DNA from 4 places in the Mycobacterium sp. Dal123C01 genome. Region 4 is predicted to be linked to each of the others. Evidence: predicted binding sites of a transcription regulator. Region 4 holds the regulator's gene; each other region holds the start of a gene.
The links. Region 4 encodes LexA, which represses DNA repair genes until DNA is damaged. Its sites were predicted from a motif close to CGAACANNTGTTCG; they were not measured.

Region 1 (4,019 bases), 2.6 Mb from region 4:
TCGCCGCGCGCACCGCGTTGCTCGACGGCTTACTCACCTTCTTCGTGGTGGCCGCGTTCGGCGCGCTGATCGTCGACCGCGACGAGGTTCGCCGGCGAATGCACGTCGCGCTGCTGGAAGGCCGCAGCGCCGAAACCACCTGGGGTCCGCGGCTGGGTGTGCGCTGGTGGCGCTTCGGCGCGGGGGTGCTCCTCGGATTGGCGTGCGGCACAAAGTGGTCCGGCCTTTACTTCGTGGTGTTCTTCGCAGCGATGTCACTGGCGTTCGACGTGGCCGCCCGGCGGCAGTACCAGGTGACGAGGCCCTGGGTCGGAACGTTGTGGCGTGACGTGCTGCCCACCGGATACGCGCTGGGACTGATCCCGATCGCGGTGTACCTGGCCAGCTATGCGCCCTGGTTTGCGTCCGAGACCGCGATCGAACGCCATGAGGTGGGCCAGACGATCGGCCCGCACAGCGATATCCCACTGCCCGATGCGCTGCGTTCGCTGTGGCACTACAGCGCGAAGGCTCTGCAATTCCATGCGGGCCTGACCAACTCCGCGGGCAACTACCACCCGTGGGAGTCCAAACCGTGGAGCTGGCCGATGTCGTTGCGGCCGGTGCTGTATGCCATCGATCAGCAGAACGTCGGCGGATGCGGCGCGCAGTCATGCGTGAAGGCCGAGATGCTGGTCGGCACGCCCGCGCTGTGGTGGCTGGCGGTGCCGGTGCTGCTCTACGCCCTCTGGCGATCGGCGATCCGTCGGGACTGGCGCTACGCCGTGGTCCTGGTCGGCTACTGCGCCGGCTGGCTGCCGTGGTTCGCCGACATCGACCGGCAGATGTACTTCTTCTACGCGGCGACGATGGCGCCGTTCCTGGTGATGGCGATCGCATTGATCGGCGGCGACATTCTCTATCGCCCGGGCCAAACGCCGGAACGCCGGACGCTGGGACTCATCATCGTGAGCTTTTATGTCGCGTTAGTGGTGACCAACTTCGCCTGGCTGTTCCCGGTGCTCACCGGCCTGCCCATCTCACAGCAGACCTGGGACATGGAGATCTGGCTGCCCAGCTGGCGCTGATTGCACCTGCCGACGCCGAGATTGCTGGTATGGCCCTGGCCTCGCCGCCGCGAGACTGCAACTAACGACGGCTCTACTCGTGAAACGCGTTGCTAGTTACAGTTTCACGGCAATCTTAAAGCGCGTCGCGGGCGACCGGGCAGGACATGCACCGCGGACCGCCACGGCCGGTGCCCAATTCGGACCCCGCGATCGTCAAGACTTCGATGCCGGCGTCCTGCAGGCGAGTGTTGGTCTGCACGTTGCGCTCATAGGCGACGACGACGCCGGGCGCCAACGCCAGCGTGTTGTTGCCGTCGTCCCACTGTTCGCGTTCGGCGATGACGGGATCGAGACCGGTGTCGATGACGCGCAGCTTGTCGATCCCCATCGCCTTGGCTGCCGCCTCTAAGAACGGGGCTTCATCGCTGATGCTCACACCGTCTTCTGTGCGCTGGATCGTGAAGGCCGAAAGCTTGTCGACGATGTTGGCGTACATCACCACGGTGTCGGTGTCGACCATCGTGCACACGGTGTCAAGGTGCATCTGCGCGCGCCGCTGCGCGATCGGCACGGCCAGCACCGTGTGCGCCAGACCGTCGTCGAAAAGGCTGCGCGCCAACGCTTCCGCACCGGCGGGGGTGGTTCGCTCCCCCACCCCGACCGCAACCACGCTGGGGGAAAGCAACAGCACGTCGCCACCCTCCACGGGAGCGGTGCGTGATTCGTAGGCACGCCGCACCCCGGTGAACCGCGGGTGGTGCGCATAGATGAGGTCGGTCAACGACGCCTCGCGAATCCGGGCCCGCAGCGCCAGCGACGGGATCACCACCCGCGGGCCGATCCATATCGACGAGTCCCGGGTGAACACCAGATTCGGCAATGGCTCGATGGCGAAATCCGCGCCGTGGTGCATCCGAAGCACCAGCGACACGTCGGTCCGGGCGTCGGGCGGCAACTCGTTGAACGTCATGCCGGCCATCAGCACATGCGCCAGCCTGGCCGGGTCCAGGCCACGCAGGTATGCCGAAAGCTCCTGCGCCAGCGGCACTCCGAGCCGGCGCGCGTCGACGGCGGCGGCAACGCCCTGCATCCGGGCGGCCCCGCTGTGGGTGAGTGCCTCGGTCAGCAGGTCGGACAGCAGCAGCACTTCCACCCCGCGCGAACGCAGCAGCCCGGCGAACTGGTCGTGCTCTTCCTGCGCGCCATCGACCCATGGCAGCCCGTCGAAAAGCAGCTGGTCATTGTTGCCCGGGTTGAGTCGCCGCAGCTCGGCGCCGGGCCGGTGCAGGATCGCGATCCGTAGCGTGCCTACCTCGGAATTGGTGCTCAGCTCAATAACACCCACAGCTAAACCGTAGCCGCGCCGATCGTGGTCGTCGCGTCACACCGGTGGCGTCCTGGTAGCCCGGCGCGTCCCGATCAATCGAACGGGTGTGCGATAGACTTGGCGCCGTGGGGACCGCGGTACAGGGCTCGCTGTTCGAGCACACGCAACGCCGGCACCTCGGTGACGGTGCCTTTATCGAGATTCGCGCAGGTTGGCTCGACGACGACGGTGACCTGCTCGACGCGCTGTTGTCGACCGTCCCGTGGCGGGCCGAGCGCCGCCAGATGTACGACCGGGTGGTCGACGTGCCGCGGCTGGTGAGCTTTCACGACCTGACCGTCGAGGACCCTCCGCACCCGCTGCTGGGACGGCTGCGGCGACGGCTCAACGACATCTACGCGGGCGAGCTCGGCGAGCCCTTCACCACGATCGGGTTGTGCTGTTATCGCGACGGCTCCGACAGCGTCGCCTGGCACGGCGACACGATTGGCCGCAGCAGCGCCGAGGACACCATGGTGGCGATCCTCAGCCTCGGCGCCACCCGCACCTTCGCGATGCGGCCGCGCGGCGGCGGCCCGTCGTTGCGGTTGCCGCAGTCGCACGGCGACCTGCTGGTGATGGGCGGATCGTGCCAGCGCACCTGGGAACACGCGGTCCCCAAGACGACGTCGCGGACCGGCCCACGCGTCAGCATTCAGTTCCGGCCGCGCGACGTGCGCTGATAGGTCAGGGGCGGATCGCCGCCACCGCTTTGACGAGCAAGTCGCGGGCACGCTGCGTGTCGACCTTGGCGACCGGCTGGTCGGGCACCACGAGCGGATTGGCAATCACAATCACCTGATAGTCGCCGAACTGCGCCGAGTAGTCGTAGAGCTCGCCGGTGCGGGTGCCGCCGGCCAGGATCGCCTGCAGGACGCGGTGCACGCCCAGCGTGTGTGTCCCGTCGATGCGCGGCGCGTCGACGACCTCGAGGCCGCCCCGCACCTGGGCCCCGGCGAATGCGACCTTGTTGCAGTCCTTCCCCGGGTCGTTGACCGGCAGCGGCTTGGAGGTCTCCAGCGCGATGACGACGTACCGGTCGCCATTACCCTCGGCGGACACCGCGGCCATGTTGCCCTGCACATCCGGCGGCATGTCCGGCCCCGACGCCAATTTCGCACAGTTCGCGGGATCGAAAGTCAGCCCCTCGGGCAGCTTGCGGGCGGACAGCAGCTTGGGATCGACCGCCCGCTCCGAGACGTCGGTGACTTTGAACTCTGGCCCGAAGCTCGACTTCACCCCGACGACCTTGGCGATGTCGGTACTCGTCGCGGCGGTATCGGTATTTGACGAGCAACCGGCCAGCACGCACACCGCTGCGAACGCGCATACCAGCTTGGACATCGTGGCTAATCTACCCAAAGCTAGACGTTCAGCTGCGCAACGTGGACACCGTTTTGACCAACAGATCGGCGGCGAATTGCGCCGGCAGTGTCGGCTGCGCCGAACCCGGATCGGTGGCCAGTGTGGTGAATGCGTAGTAGCTGCCCAGGTAAGCGATGAATGCGTATGCCCGCGAATCGATTTCGGTGCCTGACTCGACGGTGGACTTGATGTCGACGACCATACCGATGGTTTCCGCATCATCGACATGCGGCGGGTCG
Region 2 (4,019 bases), 130 kb from region 4:
TACGGGGTGAGGTCCAGGTCAACGACTCCATCGTGAAGATGTAGACGTGCAATAGCGCCGCCAGTGCGGCGAATACCAATCCAGCGGTGATCATGGCGCTCCTACCTGATGATGACGACCCGCTTCGCCCGGCTGTGCCGCGCTCGCGATCGCCATTACTCGAACAATCCCGGTTGAGCCAGACCGGTGATTCCGGCCGGCGGTGTCAGACCCAGGTGAGTCCAGGCCTGTGCGGTGGCCACCCGGCCTCGCGGCGTGCGGGCGAGCATGCCCGCGCGAACCAGGAACGGCTCGCATACCTCCTCGACGGTGGCCGGTTCCTCCCCGACGGCCACCGCGAGCGTCGAAACCCCGACCGGGCCGCCACCGAAGCTGCGGGTCAGCGCCGACAGCACCGCCCGGTCCAGCCGGTCGAGCCCGAGCTCGTCGACGTCGTAGACCTCCAGCGCAGACTTGGCGACATCGCGGGTGATCACCCCGTCGGCGCGTACCTCGGCGAAGTCCCGGACCCGGCGCAGCAGCCGGTTGGCGATCCGTGGGGTCCCGCGCGAGCGCCGGGCGATCTCCGTGCCGGCTTCGGCGCCCAGCTCGATGCCCAGGATCCCGGCGGAACGAACCAGCACCCGCTCCAAATCGGCCGGCTCGTAGAAGTCCATGTGAGCGGTGAATCCGAATCGGTCACGCAACGGTCCGGTCAGCGCTCCGGACCGGGTGGTCGCGCCGACCAGGGTGAAGGGTGCTACTTCCAACGGAATCGATGTTGCCCCAGGGCCTTTGCCCACGATGACGTCGACCCGGAAGTCCTCCATCGCGAGGTAGAGCATCTCCTCGGCCGGCCGGGCGATGCGGTGGATCTCGTCGATGAACAGCACATCGTGCTCGACCAGGTTGGACAGCATCGCGGCCAGGTCGCCCGCGCGCTCCAGCGCCGGCCCCGAGGTCACCCGCAGCGTGGACCCGAGTTCGGCGGCGATGATCATGGCCAGCGACGTCTTACCCAGCCCCGGAGGGCCGGACAGCAGGATGTGATCCGGTGTGCCGCCGCGGTTTTTGGCCCCCTCGATCACCAGCTGCAGCTGTTCGCGGACCCGGGACTGGCCGATGAACTCCCCCAACGAGCGCGGCCGCAGGCTGACATCGACGTCGCCCTCCCCCACGGTGAGCGTCGGCGAGAGGTCGCGGTCCGAATAGTCTTCTTCGGAATACTCGTCGCTCATTTAGCCTTGCCCAGCAACGACAGCGCGGCCCGCAACGCACCGGAAGTTGTTGCCTGATCGCCTTTTTCGCGACCGGCGGCCAGCACACTGTCGGTGGCCTCCTCGGCCTGCTTGGCCGCAAAGCCCAGGCCGACCAAAGCCTCCACCACCGGACCCCGCACCGCGTGGCCGTTAAGAGCAGCGCCCGCCGGTGCCGCCACGGGCACGCCGGCCGGATAGATCTTGTCGCGCAACTCCAGGACCATGCGCTCGGCGCCGCGCTTGCCGATGCCGGGCACCCGCGTCAGCGCGGCGACGTCACCGTCGGCCAGCGCCTGGCGCAGCGCGGCGGCGTCGTGCACCGCCAGCGTCGCCATCGCCAGCCGCGGCCCGACCCCCGACACCGACAGCAGCGTCAGGAACAGGTCGCGATTCTCGCCGTCGATAAACCCGTACAGCGTCTGCGAGTCCTCGCGCACAATCATCGCGGTGACCAGCCGGGCCTCGCTTCCCTGCCGCAGCGTCGCCAGCGTCGACGGTGTCGCATTCACCCGGTAGCCGACGCCGGCGGCCTCGATCACCACATGATCGAGTGCCACGTCGAGCACCTCACCGCGCACCGAGGCGATCATCGACCCGCTCCGGCTTTTGCGATCTTGGCCTGGGCGGCCAGCTTGGCCCGGTAGGCGTTGCGTTGCTGGGCGGCCTGCGCTTCGGCCGCCGCCATCCGGGCCAGCATCGGCGCTCGCCAGCAATGGCAGATGGCCAGCGCCAGCGCATCGGCCGCGTCGGCCGGGGCCGGTTTGGCTTGCAGCTCAAGGATTCTGGTGACCATCGCGGTGACCTGCGCCTTGTCGGCCGCGCCGTTGCCGGTAACCGCGGCCTTGACCTCGCTGGGGGTATGGAAATGCACGTCGATATCGCGTTTGGCCGCCGCCAGCGCGACCACGCCACCGGCCTGCGCGGTGCCCATCACGGTCGACACATTGTGCTGAGAGAACACCCGCTCAATGGCGATGACGTCGGGATGATGCGTGTCCAGCCAGTGCTCGACGGCGTCACTGATGGCCAGCAGCCGTTTGGGCAGCGCGGCATCCGACGGGGTGCGGATCACGTCGACATCCAGCGCGACGATATTTCGTCCGCGCCCGCTTTCGACGACGGAGAGCCCGCATCGGGTCAGTCCGGGGTCGACGCCCATCACGCGCATAGCATGCTCCAACTTCCACTTCTTGGAAATATTGTGGCCCGAACAGCTGTTCGATAGCCTAGCGGCCGGGTCCGACCGCGCGACACAGGACACGCGGCGCCCGGGCCCACTTTCGGATCGGGCACGTTGCGGCTCCGGGCCCGGCGAATGCTGCTAACTTAAGCCCACGTTCGCTCCAGCGCGGCCGCGACGGGAGGGTTTTGCGTGGGAACATGGCTGGTCGTGCTCGCCGCGATGCTGTTCATCGCGTCCATCGTGGTGCTTGTCGTGGCGTCGCGGCGCCCCAAGACGGCGCCTGCGCCGGGCGGCCGCCGCGATCCCCTGTCCTTCAACGCGATGCCGGAGTTCGGGCCCCGGCAACTGGGCCCGGGCGCCATCGTCAGCTACGGCGGCGTCGACTACGTGGTCCGCGGATCGGTGACGTTTCGCGAGGGACCGTTCGTGTGGTGGGAACACCTGCTGGAAGGCGGCGACCAGCCGACCTGGTTCGCCGTGGAAGAGGACGACGGGCGCCTCGAGCTGGTCATGTGGATCACCCGCAAGGACCTCACCTTGCAGCCCGGCGACCAGTATCTGGTCGACGGGGTGACGTTTCGGGAGTCGGAGCACGGCCGCGCCTCGTACACGACCGAAGGCACGACGGGCCTGCCGGCCGGCGGTGAGATGGAGTTCGTGGACTGCGCCAACGCCGACGAAACCGTGCTGCTCTCCTTCGAACGCTGGGCACCCGGGACGCCCTGGGAGATATCGACGGGCAAGCCGGTGGTGCCGGGCGAGCTCACGGTCTACCCAGCACCCTCGCCGTAGGACCGCGCGGTGCCGCTTTATCAGCTCGCCGTAGCTCCGGCCGACGTGTCCGGGAGCACGCTCCGGCTCGCGCTCAATGCGCCCGCACCGCCGCTGCTGGCCGGTCATGTGCTGCGCCATCCCGACGGCGGCGTGCTGCGGCTCGGGGTGCTCGGCGCCTCGCATCTCGTCACGATCGAGCACGCCACCAGCACCTTCTCCGAGCAGGTGTCTTGCACCGCCGGCAGCGACGTCGGCGAGCTGCCCGAGCACGCCGAAGCCTCGGGCTACTCGCTGGAATCGGCCACCGGTACGCACGACGAGGCGACGTTTCGTCAACTGGCGCGCGAACTCCGCGACCGGTGCCGAGCCGAAACCGGTTGGCTCGGCGGCACATTCCCCGGCGATGACGCCGCACTGACCGTGCTGGCCGCCGAACCCGACGACACCGGCTGGCGCTGGCAGACGTGGCACCTGTACCCGCGCACCCCTTTGGGGTCCGGTGGCGAAGTGGTCCACACGGCGAGCCGGTGGCGTCCGTGAGCCGCAAACACCTGTTCTGGCTCGCCGGTGGGCTGGCCGTGGCCGCGGTGGCGTCCTTGATTTTCGGAATCGTATTGCTGCAGAAGGACATTGCGTCCTATATCGCGAGCAACTATCGCGAGTACTCCCGCGACGCCAACGGAACGCGATACCTGTGCACCGGAACCCCCGACCAGGTGGCCGACACGCTCGCCGAGTATCAGGAACCCGAGGCGCGTGCCGACAACGACAACAACGAGTACCTGCGCTACAGCAACAACATCGTGATCGTCGGCCCAGATGGC
Region 3 (4,019 bases), 950 kb from region 4:
CTCGGCCGGTATCGCCGCGGGACGGCGTGGGTCGATCCCGCGGAGGTCGAGTTCTTCTGACACCAGCGCCAGGTAGTCGTCGGGAACGTGCTCGCAGGCTGTCCAGTCCATCATTTCTCTGATGAGCTCAGGGGTTAGCGGCTCCGGCTCGGGGCAGCCGCGGTCGCGATACTCGGTGATCACGGTCAGCGCCTCGGCGCGGGCTCGGGTCTTGTCGTCCTCCGACATGAACCCCTGCACCTCGTTGAGGAAGATGCCCATCTGCTTGAAGTCGCGAATGAATCGCGGGTCGCCGGTGATGTGCACGAGCGACAGCAGCAGGGTGGGGATGCTGACATCCTGCAGAGCAGCCGCGATCTCCGGGTTTGACGTGGTGAAAGGGCGGCCGGAATAGGGGCTGCGCATCGAGCCGATCCTTTCGGTGCATGAGGGGTCCGATTACGCTACTCACCGTTTCGTAATTGGCAGCACTACGGTACCCGCTGCCGACGGAGCGGATCAAGGGTCGTCATCGCATAGCAACGTCTCGGGGTGGTGGAAGGTATTGATGCGTGGTTGGCCGCGATCGAGATGGGGCGGTGGGATCCATTCGGTGTCGCCATTGGCGCGTTTTCGGGTATGCCAGCCGCCGGGTTTGATGAGTCGATGGTGGGACCCGCAGACGAACGTGAGGTTGTCCATGTCGGTGGTCTGGCAGGCGGCGTAGTCGTCGACGTGGTGGACTTCGCAGAGGTAGCCGGGTACGTCGCAGCCGGGTGCTGAGCAGCCACGGTCTCTGGCGTGCAGGACAATTCGTTGGCCGACAGACGCCAATCTCTTGGCGTGATAGAGGCCCATCGCGTGGCCCTTGTCGAAGATCGCCAGGTAGTGGTGGGCGTGGCGGGCCATGCGGACGACGTCGCTCATGGGCAGCAGGGTGCCGCCGCCGGTGAGCGCCTTGCCGGCACCGCCTTCCAATTCCTTGAGGGTGGTGGTGACGACGATTGTTGCCGGTAACCCGTTGTGCTGGCCCAGTTCTCCACTCGCCAGCACGGCGCGTAGCGCGGCCTGCAGTCCGTCATGGTTGCGTTGGCTTGCCGAGCGGGAGTCACGTTGGATCGCCTCCTCCCCTGGCGTTCCGTCGACGACCGGGGTGGGGTCGTCGGGATTGCACATACCTGGAGCGGCCAATTTCGCCTGCACGGCCTCGAAAGTGGCGCGCGCTTCCGGCGTCAGCCATCCGCTGAGCCGTGACATCCCATCGACGTCCTGCATGCCTAACGTCACTCCACGTCGTCGTGCGCGATCTATGTCGGTGAAGTTCCCGTCCGGGTTGAGGCAATAGGCGAGTCGGTCCGCCAGTTTGCGTACCTGTTCAGGGCGAAATTGGGTGGCTTGCTGGGCCAGCTGTCGTTCGGCGCATCCTTGGGTCTCCACGTCGACCCAGTGCGGCAACTGATCGAAAAACTGCCGAATTGCCGCGACCTGGCCGGCCCCGATCGCGCCTTCCCGCTGCGCGGCGGCGGTCGCCGGTAACCGTGGCTCCAACCGCTCGCCGGTCAGCGCGCAGCGTGGGCCCAGGTCGGCGGCCTCAGCCACCCGTCGAGCTGACTCAGCGCGGCTGATGTGCAAGCGGTCGGACAAGGCGTGCGTGAGTTTTCCGCCCAGTTCGTCCGGCATGGCTTGCTGGACCAGCTGATTGATCAGCTGGTGACCAGGAACTTGGACTCGGCGCGTCTCGTGTTCGAGTATCTCCAACAGCCCCAAGCGTTCCGGGTTGGTCAGCGAATCATAGGAATGCCGTTGGATACGAGACACCACGGCGCGCAATTGGTCGTAGTCTCCCTGGATCTCCTCACGGCTCATCAACGTCATGTCCGACGGTCACCGCCGTCGATTGCGCGCCGACCTGGGCGCGCGAATGGGCTCGTCAGTTCATATCGAAGCGAATCGAGCCGGCCCATCAGAAACGCGTAGCGTTCCAGGCTGGCGAGCAGCTCTGGGGTCGTCAGCGAGCCAAGGGGCGCCGCGAGGAAACCAGCAATTGCCGCGTCGAGCTCGTCAAAGGCCGCATCTATACGACCGGAAGAACATATCGAACGCATGTTCGAATCATACGACTGCCTACCGACAGAACGCCGCTACCGAAACCACTGGAACAGAAGTGGCGCAAGTGGTTTCACGGGCGGAGCGCGCGAATTCCAAAGAGGTGGGATCCTTGGGCAATGCCGCAGGACAGACCTAACCAGGTATACGAGCTGTACCTTCGCGCCACGCGGCAACTGGGTCACTATCGCTGGTTCTCGGTGTTCATGAAGCATGTCGGCTCGCGCCTGGACCGGGCGCTGATCCATGCGAGCCGGGGCCGACTGTCGATTAGCGGTCCTGCGATGCCGACAATGCTGCTCACGACGATGGGCAGAAAGAGCGGCAAAGAGCGAACGGTGCCGCTGTACTACCTCCGCGACGGTAAGAATCTGGTGGCCGTGTGCGAGGACTTCGGCCTTGAAACTGCGTCGAGTTGGCCGAAAAACCTGCTTGCCGACCCAACGGCGAGAGTCGAGATTGACGGTGTCGTCGCCAGCTATCTATCGCGGCCCGCCACGGCGGAAGAAGCAGACCGAAACATGCCCACGTTCGTCGAGATGTGGCCGGCGCATGACACCTATGTCAAGCGGAGTGGCACACGACAGGTATTCATCTTCGAGCCGGTGAGTTCGTCGCGTTGACCTTGTTCCATCAGTTGTCACAGGCCGGTGGCTCGCCGATTCGCCCGCCGCAGGTCTGTGACTATTCGGCCCGCTGGGAAACAATAGGGCGACTCGTCGTCTCGGCGGTCGACCGCGGTGGTCGACGATGCCAAGGGGCGAAGCGGAGGTGGACGAACATGGCTCCCCTACTCACGGCCTGCAGCGGGTTCCTCTTCGCCGTCTTGTGGATGGATTTGATGTTCGACGTCCAAGTCTTCCGGTACCGATCCGCCGGTGAGGAATTGCCCGAACCCGTACTCGTTTCGATCACGGGGTACTACCACCGCGCGACGACGGCAGCGCGACCGATGAGCCGGTTGATAGCTCTGGTGATGTTGATTTTGTTGGCCGCGTTAGGGTTTCAGGCAACTCGAGGCCAGGATCAGGGCTGGCTGCTGGTGATATCTGCCGGGCTTGCCGGTATCCCGACGATGGTGGCGCTGACCCAAACGGTCCCCGACGCGATTCGGCTCGGACGTCGCAGCGATAGCGTGTCCGAACAGAGTCACCTGGCGCGGTCGGTCTGCCGCGATCATCTCGTCTGTATCGGCTGCATGTTTGCTTTCTTGGTGCTGTGGGTGGCCCGCACCCTGGCGATCTGACGCGTCGTAGTTGGCAGAGGCAAATCAGGGGGCCCTGGCCACGTCATGGGTGCGGGTATTAAACTAGAACACGTTCCAATTCTGCGAGCGTCCAGGAGTTGTAATGCACACCCCTATTTGCGACGAACTCGGTATCGAGTTCCCGATCTTCGCCTTCACCCACTGCCGCGATGTTGTCGTGGCGGTGAGCAAGGCCGGGGGATTCGGCGTCCTCGGCGCCGTCGGCTTCACGCCCGAGCAGCTGGAAATCGAGCTCAAGTGGATCGACGAGAACATCGGTGACCACCCCTACGGTGTCGACATCGTCATTCCGAACAAGTACGAGGGCATGGACTCACACCAGTCGGCCGAAGATCTGGCCGAGACGCTGCGCAAGATGGTGCCGCAGGACCATCTGGACTTCGGAAAGAAGATCCTGGCCGATCACGGTGTCCCGATCGACGATAGCGACGGCGATACCCTGCAGCTGCTCGGCTGGACCGAGGCGACCGCCACGCCCCAGGTCGAGGTGGCCCTCAAACACCCCAAGGTGAAGATGATCGCCAACGCGCTCGGCACCCCGCCGGCCGAGATGATCAAGCACATCCATGACGCCGGACTCAAGGTGGCCGCGTTGTGCGGGTCCCCCTCACAGGCGCGCAAGCACGCCGACGCGGGCGTCGACATCATCATCGCCCAGGGCGGCGAG
Region 4 (4,019 bases):
GTCGTGCGCGGCGCCATGAAGGCCGCCTGGGACAAGCTGCGCGGTCCCACCGGAAAACTGGGCGCGCCGGTCGGCGATCAGGCCGTCGACGGTGACGTGATCTCGCAGAAGTTCACCGGCGGCAAGATCTCGTGGAACCGCGCCAAGAACACCTTCTCCACCGACCCGGCCAACCTGGCGCCCTTGTTGTCCGGCTTGCAGGTGTCGGGCCAGAACCAGCCGAGCGCCACGGCATCGTCTCCGCACGCCAAGGGGTGGCTCTCCTGGCATTGGTGGTACCTGTTAGCTCTCATTCCGCTGGTCATCTTGGTCCTGCTGGTGGTGTTCGTGGCCTTGCGGTGGCGCCGCCGCCGCGCTGGCCGCAACACCGCGCCCTACGACCTTGACCGCGACGTCGACGTCGGCGGTTACGACGACTCGGGTGAGCCGCATTGGGGGCCCGATTACGCCGACGCCACGACCGAGCACTTGTCGTACGGCGACGTGCACTCACCGGAACACGAGGACGCCGATGACCCGCCGCGCGTCAGGTGGCCGCACGGACCCGAAACGGCCGAACTGGCCGACGATGCCGGATATGGCGACGAAGCCCTGCCCGAGTCCGAGGAGGAGTGGGATCAGCTGGGGGTCGACGAGGATGATCCCGACACCGTCGACACCGACTCCATTCCCCTGGTCTCGGCGGATGATCTGTTCGAGGCCGGCTATGACGACGAGCTCCCGGCAGCCGCCCACCCGGAAGCCGCCGAGGTGCCGGCTTATCCGGATGTGGTCGCGGACGCCGACTACCTCGATGCGGCCGGCCCGGAAGCCGCCTACCCAGAGGGCGCCGAGGACGGCTACTTGGATGTCGCTGACGAGGACGCGGCTTATCCGGAGGCGAGCTATCCGGGTGCTGAGCATGAGGAGGCGGCCTATCCCGACGTTGCCGTGCCGCACGCCCCACCGGACGCCGCCCATCCCGATGCCGCCTATCCCGTCGAAACGCCGCAGGCGGCGGATGCCGCGTATCCCGATGTCGCGGTGCCGCATACGTCTCCGGATTTTGCTGCCGCCGGCGGTGCTGCGGCCGGGGGTGGAGCCGCATCCGGCCTCGTGGCCGCGGTCGGCGCCGCGCCCAAGGGTGGGCGGCATGCAGCGGCAGATGCCGACGACGAGTCGGACTTCGCGCCGACAGTGGCCACCGGGGCACTTGGGCAGGCCGGGCGTCCGACGATTCACCTGCCTTTGGACGACCCCTACCAGATGCCCGACGGCTATCCCATCAAGGCGAGCCCTCGCTTCGGCCTGTATTACACCCCGGACAGCGACCTCTACCACGACACGCTCGCCGAAGTCTGGTTCTCCAGCGAGGAAGCCGCGCTGGTCAACGGCTTCATCAAGGCCGACTAGCCGCCGGACTTTCCGGCGTTGCGGTCCGGCGTCTATACCTTGCGGATCACCGTGACGACTTTGCCGAGCACCGTCGCCTCGTTGCCGGGGATGGGATCGAATGCCGGGTTGTGCGGCATCAGCCACACCTGACCGCCGGCGCGCTTGAACGTCTTGACGGTGGCCTCCCCGTCGAGCATGGCGGCGACGATGTCTCCGTTGTCGGCGACGTTCTGCTGCCGCACCACAACCCAGTCCCCGTCGCAGATCGCGGCCTCGATCATCGATTCGCCGACCACTTTGAGCAGAAAGAGCGTGCCCTCGCCGACCAACTCGCGGGGCAGCGGGAAGATGTCTTCGACCGCTTCTTCGGCAAGGATCGGTCCACCGGCCGCGATGCGCCCGAGCACAGGAACATATGTGGGTTCCGGCAAGGCGTCGGAGCCGGCGACATCGGTAACCGGCGCGTTCGCCGCTGCGACGTCCTCGGCGCTGCGGACATCGACGGCCCTGGGGCGGTTCGGGTCGCGACGGAGGAACCCCTTGCGCTCGAGGGTGCGCAGCTGGTGAGCGACTGAGGATGTCGACGTCAGGCCGACGGCGTCGCCGATCTCCCTGATGCTCGGCGGGTATCCGCGGGTGGACACCGACTCGCGAATGACCTTCAAGATGGTGCGTTGCCGCTGGGTAAGCGATGAATCCACGGAATGCAACCGGGCTTCAGTGCCGGTGGCGAAGGTGTCGTTGCTGTCGCTCATGGCACTGAATGTAGCCGCCTGACGCGCAAGAATCAAACATGTGTTCGACTAGCGTGTCGGGTTTCGGCAGTTACCGGAAAGTGATCCGCGGCACTTGGCGAATCACAATGGTGTAACTCTCGAAAAGACCGGGTACATGTGCTGCATGGCAGTGGTAGCGACCGACGGAGGTTGTCGGTGGCGTGGTCTAGCGTTTTGTTCGTGCGACACGCTTCGCTCAAATGTTCGGATTTCGAACACACGAGCGATAGTGTCGAACACACGAGCGAGGATTTAGTCGACCGGAGGAACGCACATGACGCTCATGCACACAGTCTCGCCCCGCACCAGCAGCATGCGGCGCTCGAGCGACGGGCTGGTCGCACGGCCTCGCTACGACCTGGAACGCGAGCTGCGATCCCGCCGGCCCGGGCAGGTACGCCCCAGCGGTGCGCCGATGCGCTACCGCAGTGCCGGCGTCGCGAGGTCGGTCACTCCGCATCGTCGGCGTCCGGTCACGCTGGGGACGACGGTCGGTCTGGCCCTGATGGCCGGGATCATCACGCTCTGGCTCGGCCTGGTCGCGAATCTGGGGCAGATAGCCAACGGTGACTCCAGCAGTTCGGCCGCGCCCGTGCCGGACAGGCTTTCGGTCGTGCAGGTCGAGCCGGGTGAGTCCCTGCAGGACGTGGCACACCGGGTGGCGCCGGAGGCGCCGGCCCGCCAGGTCGCCGACCGGATCCGCGAACTCAACAATCTGCACTCGCCGATGCTGGCCGCGGGCCAGACCCTGATCGCGCCGGTCGGCTGACGCCGCCACGGTCCATCGCGAAAGCCGCTCTACGCCAGGGCTCTTCAGTTCTCGTTTCGATGCGCGCAGACGGGTCGCGGTTGCATTGGCCCGGTGGGGGAGCGCACAGGTACGCTCGGAGTGTTCTGCGAGATGCCGGCACAGCGAAGGAGCGGTCATGCATTGTCCGTTCTGCCGTCATCCCGATTCGCGGGTGATCGACTCGCGGGAAACCGATGAAGGCCAAGCCATTCGGCGGCGCCGCTCATGTCCGGAGTGCGGACGGCGGTTCAGCACGGTAGAAACCGCGGTTCTGGCCGTGGTCAAGCGCAGCGGCGTCACCGAGCCGTTCAGCCGTGAAAAGGTCATCAAAGGAGTCCGCCGCGCGTGCCAGGGCCGTCAGGTGGACGAGGATGCGCTGAATCTGCTGGCCCAGCAGGTCGAAGACACCGTGCGTGCCGCGGGCTCACCGGAAGTTCCCAGTCACGAGGTCGGCCTGGCGATCCTCGGCCCGTTGCGCGACCTGGACGAAGTGGCTTACCTGCGCTTCGCCTCGGTGTACCGATCCTTTTCTTCAGCCGACGATTTCGAACGCGAGATCGAGGCGCTTCGTGCGCATCGCAAGGTATCGACGCCCAGCTGACGGTATGCCGTGCGGCTCGAGCCGATCGGCATACGTCGCCACCGGGCTAGGCTGATTTCATGTCCAGCGACTTGCATCCCGATCTCGGGGCGCTCGCGCCGCTGCTCGGCACCTGGGCTGGTCGTGGTGCGGGCGAGTATCCGACGATCCAGCCCTTCGAGTATCTCGAGGAAGTTGTGTTTTCCCATGTGGGCAAACCATTTCTGGCGTACGCGCAGAAGACCAAAGCGGTAGCCGACGGCAAACCACTGCACGCCGAGACCGGCTACCTTCGGGTGCCGGAACCCGGTCGCGTCGAGCTGGTTGTGGCTCACCCCAGCGGCGTCACCGAAATTGAGGTGGGCTCCTACCGGGTGGCCGGCGACGTCATCGACATCGAGCTGGCCACGACGTCGATCGGATTGACCCCGACCGCCAAAGAGGTGTCCGCGCTGGGTCGTTCCTTCCGCATCGAGGGCGACCAGCTTTCATATTCGGT

Region 1: a site for LexA is predicted at 2,474-2,487, ahead of ACTXG5_RS11595 (alpha-ketoglutarate-dependent dioxygenase AlkB). Genes of this name have one in related genera too.
Region 2: a site for LexA is predicted at 2,446-2,459, ahead of ruvC (crossover junction endodeoxyribonuclease RuvC). Genes of this name have one in related genera too.
Region 3: a site for LexA is predicted at 2,076-2,089, ahead of ACTXG5_RS18930 (HNH endonuclease signature motif containing protein). Genes of this name have one in related genera too.

Annotation. Positions count from the first base shown of each region.
Region 1 covers NZ_CP199580.1:2,402,607-2,406,625, reverse strand. The annotation lists gene ACTXG5_RS11605 (dolichyl-phosphate-mannose--protein mannosyltransferase) at 1-1,067, shown strand, start outside; gene arcA (arginine deiminase) at 1,183-2,394, opposite strand; gene ACTXG5_RS11595 (alpha-ketoglutarate-dependent dioxygenase AlkB) at 2,502-3,098, shown strand; gene ACTXG5_RS11590 (DUF5642 family protein) at 3,103-3,759, opposite strand; gene ACTXG5_RS11585 (DUF5642 family protein) at 3,788-4,019, opposite strand, start outside.
Region 2 covers NZ_CP199580.1:4,820,845-4,824,863, forward strand. The annotation lists gene ACTXG5_RS22475 (DUF1304 domain-containing protein) at 1-94, opposite strand, end outside; gene ruvB (Holliday junction branch migration DNA helicase RuvB) at 156-1,217, opposite strand; gene ruvA (Holliday junction branch migration protein RuvA) at 1,214-1,828, opposite strand; gene ruvC (crossover junction endodeoxyribonuclease RuvC) at 1,825-2,406, opposite strand; gene ACTXG5_RS22495 (DUF4178 domain-containing protein) at 2,611-3,213, shown strand; gene ACTXG5_RS22500 (DUF2617 family protein) at 3,223-3,735, shown strand; gene ACTXG5_RS22505 (DUF4247 domain-containing protein) at 3,732-4,019, shown strand, end outside.
Region 3 covers NZ_CP199580.1:4,009,021-4,013,039, forward strand. The annotation lists gene ACTXG5_RS18925 (flavin-containing monooxygenase) at 1-405, opposite strand, end outside; gene ACTXG5_RS18930 (HNH endonuclease signature motif containing protein) at 499-1,854, opposite strand; gene ACTXG5_RS18935 (nitroreductase/quinone reductase family protein) at 2,205-2,708, shown strand; gene ACTXG5_RS18940 (hypothetical protein) at 2,867-3,331, shown strand; gene ACTXG5_RS18945 (nitronate monooxygenase) at 3,435-4,019, shown strand, end outside.
Region 4 covers NZ_CP199580.1:4,955,595-4,959,613, reverse strand. The annotation lists gene ACTXG5_RS23270 (LGFP repeat-containing protein) at 1-1,392, shown strand, start outside; gene lexA (transcriptional repressor LexA) at 1,425-2,129, opposite strand; gene ACTXG5_RS23260 (LysM peptidoglycan-binding domain-containing protein) at 2,425-2,919, shown strand; gene nrdR (transcriptional regulator NrdR) at 3,077-3,541, shown strand; gene ACTXG5_RS23250 (peroxynitrite isomerase) at 3,601-4,019, shown strand, end outside.